3 regions of the Brooklawnia propionicigenes genome follow, and region 2 is predicted to be linked to each of the others. Evidence: riboswitches for the same ligand, from Rfam matches in the RefSeq annotation. Region 2 holds a riboswitch; each other region holds the start of a gene.
The links. Region 2 has a riboswitch for thiamine pyrophosphate ahead of thiM (hydroxyethylthiazole kinase). Riboswitches for the same ligand answer to the same signal wherever they lie in the genome.
Positions count from the first base shown of each region.

Region 1: linked by a shared signal. The riboswitch ahead of QUE25_RS08970 (ECF transporter S component) and the one ahead of thiM (hydroxyethylthiazole kinase) in region 2 are both predicted to bind thiamine pyrophosphate.
Region 3: linked by a shared signal. The riboswitch ahead of QUE25_RS12440 (ABC transporter ATP-binding protein) and the one ahead of thiM (hydroxyethylthiazole kinase) in region 2 are both predicted to bind thiamine pyrophosphate.

Region 1 covers NZ_AP028056.1:1,983,993-1,987,932, reverse strand. The annotation lists gene QUE25_RS08975 (ATP-binding cassette domain-containing protein) at 1-1,423, opposite strand, end outside; gene QUE25_RS08970 (ECF transporter S component) at 1,501-2,106, opposite strand; TPP riboswitch at 2,141-2,250, opposite strand; gene QUE25_RS08965 (cysteine hydrolase family protein) at 2,421-3,065, opposite strand; gene QUE25_RS08960 (MFS transporter) at 3,149-3,940, opposite strand, start outside.
Region 2 covers NZ_AP028056.1:2,533,200-2,537,139, forward strand. The annotation lists gene malQ (4-alpha-glucanotransferase) at 1-1,538, shown strand, start outside; gene QUE25_RS11690 (isochorismatase family protein) at 1,576-2,160, opposite strand; TPP riboswitch at 2,314-2,412, shown strand; gene thiM (hydroxyethylthiazole kinase) at 2,403-3,206, shown strand; partial or broken gene thiE (thiamine phosphate synthase) at 3,203-3,835, shown strand; partial or broken gene thiD (bifunctional hydroxymethylpyrimidine kinase/phosphomethylpyrimidine kinase) at 3,872-3,940, shown strand, end outside.
Region 3 covers NZ_AP028056.1:2,707,957-2,711,896, forward strand. The annotation lists gene obgE (GTPase ObgE) at 1-439, shown strand, start outside; gene proB (glutamate 5-kinase) at 442-1,599, shown strand; TPP riboswitch at 1,649-1,743, shown strand; gene QUE25_RS12440 (ABC transporter ATP-binding protein) at 1,733-2,560, shown strand; gene QUE25_RS12445 (ABC transporter permease) at 2,557-3,336, shown strand; gene QUE25_RS12450 (ABC transporter substrate-binding protein) at 3,333-3,940, shown strand, end outside.

The DNA.
Region 1 (3,940 bases), 550 kb from region 2:
GCAAGATGCCGACGAGTTCCAGCCACGTCGTACGGTCCTGCCCGAAGGTCGGCTCGTCCAGCACGACCACCTCGGGCGCGCAGATCAGGGCGGTCGCCACGGACAGCCGCCGCTTCTCCCCACCCGACAGCGTCATGGGGTTGGCGAGGGCCACGTCGTCCAGGGCAAGAAGGCGCAAGAACCGGTCCACCTGGGTGGCCGTCTCCTCCGCCGGGGTGCCCGCGGCGCGGGGACCGAGCTCCAGTTCTTCACGTACCGTACGCGACACGAACTGGTATTCGGGCTCCTGGAACACCATGGAGATGCGCCCGAGCAACTCGCGGGACGACCAGGCATGGGGGTCGGTGCGCCCGGGAGCCGGGGCCAGGTCTTCCGCCACGCGGACCTGCCCTGCGAGCTGAGGCAGCAGGCCGACCAGGGTGAGGGCCAGGGTGGACTTGCCGAGACCGTTGTCCCCGACGATGCAGGTGGACGCGCCGCGGGGAATATCGATGTCGATCCCCGCCCGGACCGGCCGGCTCTGCTCGTACCCGATGGTCAGGTCGCGCCCCGAGAGCACCACCGCGTCAGAGCCAGCGGCCGTCGGACCGGCTGCGGCCGGCTGCGTGGTCATCCGGGCGTGGGCCTCCTTGACCACGGCGACATCGTCGCCGGGCAACCAGATGCCGGCGGCGCGCAGCTGCCCGCCCTGGTCGCGCAGCACCTCGTCCAGTGGGCCGTCGGCGGCGATGGTGCCGTCGAGGATCACGACGCAGCGGTCCACCAGGTCTGCCCACACGTCCACACGGTGCTCGACGACGACCAGGGTGGCTCCGGTGCGCTCCAGCACACGCTCGGCGGCTGCACGCACTTCGTCGACTCCGTGCGGGTCGAGATTGGCGGTCGGTTCGTCGAGCAGCAGCAGACCCGGACGCATGGCCAGGACGCTGGCCAACGCCAGGCGCTGCTTCTGCCCGCCGGAGAGCTTGGAGGTGGGATGGTCCAGTGGCAAGTGCAGGCCCACGGCATCCAGCGCGTCTCGCACCCGGACCCAGATCTCCTCGCGGGGGACGCCGAGGTTCTCGCAGCCGAAAGCGACATCGTCCCCCAGGCGAGCCATCACCACCTGGGCCTCCGGGTCCTGCATGACCAGTCCGACACGCTCGCGTGCGGCGTGCGGGAGGCGGTCGTCGAGTGTGAGTTCGCCCAGGGACTCGCCCTCGTCCTCGCCGCCCAGCAAGCCGGCGAGCCCACCCATCAGCGTGGACTTGCCCGCACCCGAGGCGCCGAGCACCAGTACCCGCTCGCCCGGCGCGATGTCGAGGTTCACGTCGCGCAAAGCCCACGCCCGGCGTCCGGCATGCCGCCATCCCCACCCACGCGCGCGCACCCGTACGCCGGGAACGGCGCGGACCTCGGGCAGACGAGGCGAGTGGAGGGTCACGGCTGGAATCCTGTCGGGATTGTGGTCGGGAACGGACGACGAGGCGGACGCGACGGCGACCTCTGTGCTGGGTCTGTTCAAACCCGGCCGCGGATCTCGCGTCCCGCAGCGAACCGGTCGAGGGCGCCGGTCTGGGCGAGCCCGCGCACCAGCAGCCAGCCGACCAGGCCCGCCAGGACCAGACCGGTGACGATCATCGTGGACAAGTAGATGAGATTGAAGGTCAAGGTCTTGGCGAAGTTCGGGGAACTGCCGAAGAAACCTTCGAACACCCATGCGGCCACGCCCGCGCCGGCTCCGGCCAGCATGGCGACGGGCAGGTTGAACTTTCGGTAGCCGAAGATCAGGAAGACGAGTTCCGCACCCAGCCCCTGGACGAGGCCCGAGTAGACCGTCGAGATGCCCCACTGGGAACCCAATGCCATCGACACCACGGCAGCGAGGACCTCGACGAAGACCGCGGCACCCGGCTTGCGGATCACCAGTCCGCCCAGGACGCCCCCGAGCAGCCAGATCCCAGCGACCAGCCCGCCAAATCCCGGCGTGGCTGCGTCGATGACGGCGTATGCCGCGCCCCCGACCTGATTCCATACCAGGAAGATGACTCCGCAGGCCACCCCCAGGATCGCGGCGGTCACCATGTCAACGACGCGCCACTGCAGGCGACCGTTGGATTCGCTCATGTCTCTGTTCCTTTCCCGTGCACTGCGAGTGCCCGGGAAAGAGCGGGAGCCTTCCTACGCCGGTATGGTCCGGTTCAGGTTCGACGGTCGAGGGCGGTACGCCCTCCTCTCAACCCGGCTTCCCGGGTTCCCGTGGCACTGGCTGGAGTATAGCCCCCATGCTGATTTTGGCCCGCAGCGGTTCAGGTTCCTTGTGGTTCGGATCCTGATCGACCGCTTGCGCACGGTCCCCGTGAATCGACTTTCGCGCCGCCAGAAGCCACGTGATGCCGCATTCGTCCGTCTCCCGGGCTCTGCGCGCCTAAGGCAACCGATCAAGCCTCTGCCATCAGCGCTGCGACGACTTGCTCGGCAGTGAGGAGGTTGACCCCGATCAGTCGGAAGTCGGCGAGACGTTCCGGGGTGGATTGCGACACGGCATCGGTCACGAGCACCGCACGAAGATCGCGTTCGCTGGCGTCGAACAGCGTGGCCCGCGGGCAGTTGGGAAGGTTGCAGCCGGCGACCACCACCGTGTCGACCTCGTGAGAGTGCAGCCAAGTCTCGAGTCCGGTTCGATAGAACGCGCTCCACCGCGGCTTGTATACGACCGCCTCGCGGGCAGAAAGCTGCTGCGGTTGACCACACAGGAGCCTGTCGGGATCAAGGGTGATCCCCCGGTGCCCGGGAAGAAGGATCGCCGGGATGTCGGCGCCAGGACTTCCCGGTGCGACCACACCTGCTCCCGCTTCGATGCTGGCACGACGTATCGCGTCCACATCCGAGCTGCCCGGCTGATAGAGCCGGATCACGTGCGCGATGGGACGCCCAGCAGCACGAAACCCGCCGGCAAGCTCGGCCAGACGAGCAAGCAGCCGTTGCGTGCCAGGAACCGGCATTGCTCCGTCGATGAAATCGTTCTGTACGTCAATGATCAGCAACGCCGAACGAGCGAAATGCGGAGCAGTATAGTCACACACCTTTTCATGGTAGAGCCGCAGCGGCCGCCTTCTGGATGGCTCGTTCTGTTGGCCGACACGTCGTCGGTCTCGACCATGAGCACTCAGTCGTCGCGGTCCGAGACGGTGTGCTTGCCTTCGGGAGGCTGCGAGGAGTCCGCGACGGCGAGAAGAGCGCACACGCTCATGGCCACGAGCACGAGGAAGACGGCCACGAACGTCATCGTCCACCCCGGCACGCGCGAGTGGATCCAACCCGCGGCGACCGGCCCAGTCGCCGCCACGGTGTACCCAATGGTCTGAATCAACGCGGTGATCCGCCGGTTCTCGTCAACGTCGCGTGCCCGCTGGATGACCACCACGAAGAGAACCGTGAAGAATGCGCCCTGCGCCAGGCCGCCGACGAGGCTCCACACCGGCCACCATCCGGGAACCGCGATCAAACCGATCGGCAAAGTGATCCAGCAGACACACACGGCGGCCATCGTGCGAAGCTGCGACCAGCCGAGGGCACTCATCAGGATCGGCACCAGGAACGGACCCGCGATGCCGGCCGCCTGGAAGAGGCTGGACCCGAGGCCCGCGCCTACCACGCTCATGTGCCGCATCTCGGCCAGCGCCGTCGGCAGCCACGCCGTCACTACGTTGTAGGCGAGGATGTGGCAAACGAATGCTGCCACGAACAACCAGACGACGCGCCATCGTCCGATCTGCCGACGCTCAAGGCCAGCCGCGATAGGCGATGCCGGCTGGACCGGGGATAGCCCTGCGCGCCGCCGTATGCCGGCCCGTGCTCCGGGATCCCCCGGCGGGTAGACGGCGACCCACGCAACCAGTGCGACCAATCCGAGCACGACCCCGCTTCCGGCCGCGGACCATCGCCATCCGACGACCAA
Region 2 (3,940 bases):
AGCAGTTCAGCCAGTACGTGCTGATCAACCCGCTGCACGCCTCGCAGCCGGTACCCCCGATGGACGTCTCACCCTATCTGCCCAGCTCGCGGCTGTTCCTTAACCCGATGTACTTGCGTCCCGAAGCTGTGCCCGAATATGCCCTGCTCGGCCAGCACGATCGGGACACGATCAAAGAGCTGCGCGAGCAGCTCAACGAGGAGCAGGCCGGCGAACAATTGCTCGATCGCGACGCCTCCTGGACCAACAAACGAGAAGCGCTGCGCATCATCTTCGGCGCGGGTCTTCGTCCGGCTCGGCAGATGGCCTTCGACGACTTCAAGCGTCGCCGTGGCCGCCGGCTGCGCGACTTCGCATTGTGGTGTGTGCTCTGCGAGCACTACGGCAACGACTGGCGGCAATGGGACGAGGACCTGCAGCGCCCGACCTCACCGCGGGTGGCGAAACTGCACAACGACTACCTTGACGAGATCACGTTCAACGAGTGGCTGCAGTGGGTCTCCTGGAACCAGCTCAGCGACGCCCAGCAGGCCGCACAGGACGCGGGCATGCCGGTCGGCATCGTGACCGATCTCGCCGTCGGAGTGAGCGGCGCCTCGGCCGACACCTGGATGATGAGCGACATCTACGCCCAGGACATCAGCGTCGGCGCGCCGCCGGACGGCTACAACCAGCTCGGACAGGACTGGGGACAACCGCCGTGGCGGCCCGACCGGCTCGCCGATACCGCTTACGGCCCGTTCCGCAGCATGCTGCAGACCGCCCTCAGCCATGCGGGCGGCGTGCGGATCGACCACATCCTCGGCATGTTCCGGCTCTGGTGGATCCCCGAGGGCGGCACGCCGCGCGAGGGCACCTATGTGCGCTACGACCACGATGCGCTCATCGGCATCATCATGTTGGAGGCTCAGCGCGCCGGGGCATTCGTCATCGGCGAAGATCTGGGCACCGTCGAGCCCTGGGTGCGCGGCTATCTCGCCGAACGCGGCATCCTGGGCACCTCGGTGCTGTGGTTCGAGAACGACGCGAACGGCCAGCCCTCTCCGCCCGAACATTGGCGCGAATACGCGATGGCCTCGGTGATCACCCATGATCTGCCTCCGACCGCGGGCTATCTGGCCAACGAGCACGTCCGGTTGCGGCACGATCTCGGGCTGCTCACCGAGTCGTACGAGGAAGAAGCGGCCGCCGCTGAACTCGAGCAGGATGCCTGGATGCGCCGTCTCGACGAGCGCGGCCTGTTCACCGACGACGTGGAGGACGATGTCGAGGCGAAGGTGCTGGCGCTCTACCGCTACCTGACGTACACCGATTCACGGGTGCTCAATGTCGCGCTGGTGGATGCCGTCGGTGACTACCGCATCCAGAACCAGCCGGGTACCTGGCGGCAATACCCGAACTGGCAGATACCGTTGTCGGGGCCGGACGGCGCACCGCTGATGCTGGAGGACCTCTACCAGATGGAGCGCCCGATGCGGCTGGCCGCGGTGATGAACGGGTACTCGTGGGTGCCCGGCCCGAGCAGACCGGCGTCCTGAGGCTCGATCGGGGCTGTCCGAGGCCGGCGAGATGCGGTCAGCCGGCGACGACGACCCCTGCCTCCTGCAGGCCTGCGACGACCTGGGGCACGCGGTCGGGGCTGACTGCGGCTGAAAGATCGAGCAGCATCTCGGTGCGGTAGCCATGCTTGGCGGCATCAGCGGCCGTCGCGCGGACGCAGTAGTCAGTGGCCAGGCCGCAGACCACGACGTGGTCGACATCGTGGGCGTCCAGCCAGGCTCCCAACCCCTCGCCGCCGTCGTCGCCGCCGATCGTCCCCTCGAAACCGGAGTAGGCGGCCTGGTAGGCGCCTTTGTCGAAGACCGCGTCGAAGGGCAGATCGGCGACTGCCGGATTGAAATCGGCGCCCTGAGTGCCCGCCACGCAGTGCCTGGGCCAACTGTCGATGTAATCGGGGGTGGCGTTGAAGTGGGCGCCCGGATCGATATGGCGATCACGGGTGGCGACCAGATAGTCGAAGCTGCGATCGGTGCCTCGCCCAAGCTCGCCCTCCACGAAGGCTGCGATATCCGCGGCCACCTTGGTGCCGCCGGCGACCGCCAGCGAACCGCCCTCACAGAAGTCGTTCTGAACGTCTACGACGATCAATGCAGTAGTCACTGTGCCTCCCGCGCACCGGCATCCGTAGTCCTGTCTCGATGCTAGCGGCGATGGCCCGCTATCCGACCTTCGCCGGTCCGGGAAGCACGCTCGCAGGCCGGTCGACCATCCGGAATCGCCTCGCCTGCCGGCTGGTGGCCGGTGCTAACGTACATCCAAGACGCGGGGTGCCGGGGAAGGTACCGGCTGAGACCAAACCCGTAGTGACCTGATCTAGGTAGTGCTAGCGAAGGGACGTCCAGATGAACGTCGATTTCCATTCCTCTGCTCTGGCCGAGAGCATCACTGCACTGCGGGAGCGCAACCCGCTGGTGCAGTGCCTCACCAATCATGTGGTGATGAACTTCACCGCGAACGTGCTGTATGCGGTCGGCGCATCCCCGGCGATGTGTGACAACCCCGAGGAGGCCGCAGGATTCGCCACCCAGGTCGCCTCCGGTGTGCTGGTCAACAACGGCACTCCCTCGTCCGAGCAGATCCAGGGCATGTACCTGGCCTCAGCCGCTGCAGTCGCCGCCGGCAAACCCTGGGTGCTCGACCCGGTCGCGGCAGGCGGACTGCCGTGGCGCACGGCCGAGGTCAAGAAGATGATGGACGCCAACCCCGCCACCATCCTGCGCGGCAACGCCTCCGAGATCCTGGGCTTCCTGGGCGGCACCTCCGGACGCGGCGTCGAGGCGACCGACTCCACCACCGATGCCGTGGACGCGGCCCATGAGTTGGCCCGTCGTTACCACTGCGTCGTCGCGGTCAGCGGCCCGGTTGACATGATCACCGATGGCGACGAACTGGTGAAACTGAGCAACGGCAGCGCGATGCTCACCCAGGTCACCGGGGTCGGCTGCGCGCTGGGCGCGGTGATGGCCGGCTATGCGGCGGTCACCAGCCCGCTGAACGCGGCGATCGCGGCTACCTCGCATATGAACATCGCCGCCGAGAACGCTGCGTCCGTCGCCAGGGGACCGGGCAGCTTCGCCGTCGAACTCCTGGATGCGCTCGCTCGGCTGAGTGCCGAGCAGGCCGCAGATCGGGTGAAGATCTCATGAGCAAGGATCTGGATCTTTCGGTCTACCTGGTCACCGACACGGTGCAGTGCGGGGCGCTCGGTGTGGCGGAGACGGTCAGGCAGGCCGTGCAGGCAGGCGCCACGCTCGTCCAGGTGCGCGACCCCGATGCCGACGATGATGCATTCCTGGCGATGGCCCGCGACGTCGTCGAGACGGTCCGCGGCACGGGCGTGCCGGTGCTGCTGGACGATCGGGTGCACCTGGTCGCCGCCGCGGGAGCCGACGGCGCCCATGTCGGGCAGTCCGACATGCCCGTGGCACAGGCCCGGGCGATCCTCGGGCCCGACCCGATCCTCGGCCTGTCGGTCGAGACCGGGGAGCAGCTGGACTGGGCTGTCGCCCACCTCGGCCGCGGTGACATCGACTACCTCGGCCTGGGCCCGGTGCGCCCGACCGCATCCAAGCCCAATCACGCACCGGCCACCGGTCTGCGTTATCTGAGCGGCCTGGCCGCCCGCAGCCCGTGGCCGTGCGTGGCGATCGGGGGAGTGAAGGCGGCCGATACCGCCGCCGTGCGGCGTTCGGGTTTCGCGGGGGTCTCGGTGATCAGCGCGATCTGCGGACAGCCCGATGTCCGGGCGGCCACCCGCGAGTTGGTGAATGCCTGGGCCAGCGGCGGGCTGCCTCCCGTCGCGCTGACCATCGCGGGTAGCGACCCCTCCGGCGGCGCAGGCATCCAAGCCGACCTCAAGACCTTCTCCGCGCTGGGTGCT
Region 3 (3,940 bases), 170 kb from region 2:
AGGCGACGGCGAGGGCGGTTTCGTCTGGCGGGTGCGGGGTGACAAGCCCGAACGCTGGGTGCGGCAGACCGATTTCGGCAACGACGAGGCCGTCGGGTATCTCGCCGACCGGCTCAACCGGCTGGGTATCGAGGACGAACTGCTGGCCATGGGGGCAACCCCCGGCGATGCGGTGGCGATCGGCGCCGGGGAACATCCGGTGGTCTTCGACTTCGCTCCGCAGGTCGATACCGGTGCCGAACTGCTGTCGCGCCGCGGTGAAGACCAGCGGCTCGAAGAGGTGCGTCCATCGGTGCGGCGCCGCCGCGAGTTGGATGCCGCCTATCATGCTGCCCGTGATGAGCTGGTGGGCCACGACCGGGAGGCCGACTGGCGCGAGCTGCACCGTCAGGCGCTGGCCGACGAACTCTCCCATGATTTCGACGAGGATGGCGAATAGCGTTGAGCCCCGATTTCGATGGTGTGCTGACCGAGGAAGAAGTCCGTCAGCAGGTTGCCACCGGACGCCGTCTGGTGGTCAAGGTCGGTTCCTCGTCCCTGAGCAGCGCCTCGCGTGGTCTCGCCGAGGATCGGGTCGCCGCCTTGGTGAGCGCGCTGGCCGATGCTCACGACGACGGCCACGACATCGTGCTGATTAGCTCGGGCGCCATCGCCGCGGGCTTGGCTCCGCTGCAGCTGCGCAGGCGTCCGCGCGACCTGGCTCACCAGCAGGCTGCCGCCGCGGTCGGTCAGGGGCTGCTGGTGCAGCGCTACACCGAACTCTTCCGAGATCGCGGTATCCTGGTCGGTCAGGTCTTGCTGACCGTGGACGATGTCACCCGCCAGTCGACCTATGCCAATGCGCTGCGCACACTGGGCACGCTGTTGCGGATGGGCGTGGTGCCGATCATCAACGAGAACGACACCGTCGCCACCCACGAGATCCACTTCGGTGACAACGACCGGTTGGCCGCGCTGGTCGCCCAGTTGGTGCGCGCGGACGCGTTGCTGCTGCTCAGCGATGTCGATTCGTTGTTCACCGCACATCCCGACGAACCGGGTTCGCTGCCCATCAGCTTCGTGCCCGATGTCGAGGCGCTGACGGTCGACACCCATCGGATCGGTTCGAATATCGGCTCGGGCGGGATGACCACCAAACTGCAGGCCGCCCAGATCGCCACCGGCGCGGGCATTCCGGTGGTGCTCGGCCGGGCATCGCAGGTGGGGGAGATCCTCGTCGGCGAACCGGTCGGCACTGCGTTCTCGCCCATCGACAAGCGCCGGCCGCGCCGGCTGCTGTGGCTGGCACATGCGTCCATGGCCAGGGGAGCGCTGTACATGGATTCGGGTGCGGTGCGGGCGGTCACCCAGGCCAATGCGTCACTGCTGGCTGCCGGGATCACCAAGGTGACCGGCGATTTCGTCGCCGGTGACCCGGTCGACCTGGTCACCCCGTCGGGTGAGGCGGTCGCCCGTGGCCTGGTCAACTTCGATGCCGATCAGCTGCCGGCGATGCTGGGCCGCCGCTCGTCCGAACTGGCCGCCGAGCTGGGCGTCCAGTACGAGCGCGAGATCGTCCACCGCGATTCCCTGATCCTGCTCAACCACACAATCGATTAACCGGCCGGGCGGTCGGGGGGCGGGCTTGCTATAGTTCGCCAGGTCAACAGAAAGCGACACGGGGTGCCTGCCCAGCAGGCTGAGATGACACCCGTTGAACCTGAACTCATTCGTATGAGCGGAGGGATGTCGAATGGCCATCAACGCTTCGGCCGACCCTCCAACGCCCGCGATCACCATCGACGATCTGGGCTTCCGCTACCCGAAAGCCGAGCGCGGCGTGCTCGGCGGACTGCGGCTGCAGGTGCCGGCCGGTCAGCATCTCGCCTTGATCGGACGCTCCGGCTGCGGCAAGTCCACCCTGCTCTCGCTGATCGCCGGGCTGCACGAACCCACCACCGGTACCCTCAGCGTCCTGGGACGCGACGACCCAGCCGGACGACTGGCCTCCTGCGCGATCATGCCCCAGGGCGACTCGCTGCTGCCGTGGCTGAACCTGCTCGACAACGTGGCGATCAGCCTGCGCAACCGCGGAGTCACACGTCCACAGGCCAGGGCCCGGGCGCACGCCACCTTGCACCAGTGGGGACTCGCCGACTGGGAGCAGGAACGCCCCGCGGCACTGTCCGGGGGCATGCGGCAGCGCGCCGCGCTGGCCCGCGCACTGCTCGCCGACAAGCCGATCCTGCTGGCCGACGAGCCCCTTGGCGCGCTCGACGCCATCACCCGCGCCGAGGTCCAGCAGTGGCTACGGGCCACCATCATCGGTTCCAGCGCCACTTTGATCATGGTCACCCACGACGTGGACGAAGCTCTGCTGCTGTCCCACCGGGTCGTGCTGCTGGCCGAACCCGCTCCTGGCCAACCGGTCAGCACGGCAGCGAGCTGGCCGGGCTGGTTCGCCGACGACCGCCCCCGTGAACTCCTGCTCGGAGACCCGGCCTTCGCCACGGTCAGAAGGCAGATCCTGCAATCGTTCGCCGACTCCGGATTCGGCCCGAATCCGGGAGCGCCCCGATGAGCTGGTATCTCAAGCACAAGGTGCTACCACCAGCCATCACGGTGCTGCTCATCCTCGCCGGCTGGATCGCCGTGACCGCGAACGGGCTCATCCCCGACTACGTCATTCCCGCACCGAAAGCCGTGCTGGATTCGCTGATCGCCACCTGGCCCACCCGGTTGGCCTCGGCCACCTGGCTGACATTCAGCGAAACCGTCATCGGGGTCCTGCTCGGGGTGGCGGTCGCGGTGATCGTGGTCATCATCTCGGGCTATCTCCCGGTCATCGGCTCGGCCATGACGCCGCTGCTGATCGCCTCCCAGGCCATCCCGGTGATCGTCATCGGCCCGCTGCTGACCATCGCGCTCGGCTACGGGATGGCCCCCAAGGTCATCGTGGTGGCACTGCTGTGCTTCTTTCCGGTCGCGCTCAACCTGCTCTCCGGCATCCGGTCGGTGGACGCCCGGCTGATCGACACCCTGCGCAGCCTGCACGCCACCCGCCACGGACTGTTCTGGCGGGTTCGGCTGCCGTATGCGGCGCCACGCGGCTTCGCGGGGCTGCGGGTCTCGGTGACCTTCGCCCCTGTCGCCGCTGTCTTCGCCGAATACACCGGCTCCACCGACGGCATCGGCTACCTCATGCTGCAGGCGATCCCCAGGATGCAGACCGACTTCGTCTTCGCCCAGGTCATCGTCCTGACCATCATGTCGGCGGTGCTGCTGGCCACCGTGATCGGCCTGGAACGACTCGTCTGCCCATGGAACAAACCCACGGAAGGAACCACCACCCTATGAAAACGACACGATTCGGCGCGACGATCGCACTCGGATTGGCCGCCGGCCTGGCACTGAGCGCCTGCGGCTCGTCCGGCGCCCAGACCGGCGATTCGACCTCGGGAGCCGGCCCCACCCAGGTCAGCATGCTGCTCGACTGGGCACCCAATCCCGACCATGCCGCGCTGTACGCCGCCCAGCACACCGGCGCCTACGACGACGCCGGCCTGAGCGTGAGCTTCGCCACTCCGTCGAACACCGCCGACGCCGCCCGCGAGGTCTCGCTGGGCCGCGTCGACCTGGCCATTTCGTACGAACCCGACACCCTGATCGCCGTCGAATCGGGGCTGGACGTGATCTCGGTGGCCGCGTTGATCCCCACCTCGCTGACCTCACTGATCACCAGGGCCGATTCCGGCATCACCAGCGCCGCCGATCTTGGCGGTAAGACCATCGGGCTGTCCGGGCTGGCCTCCCAAGAACCGACGATCGACTTCATCGCGCGCAATGCCGGTGTCGACCCCGCGACGATCTCGCTGCCGAATGTGCAGCAGAGCCTCAATCAGGCGCTGCTCACCGACCAGGTGGACGCCATCTTCGGCGCGTTCCGCAATATCGAGGGCGT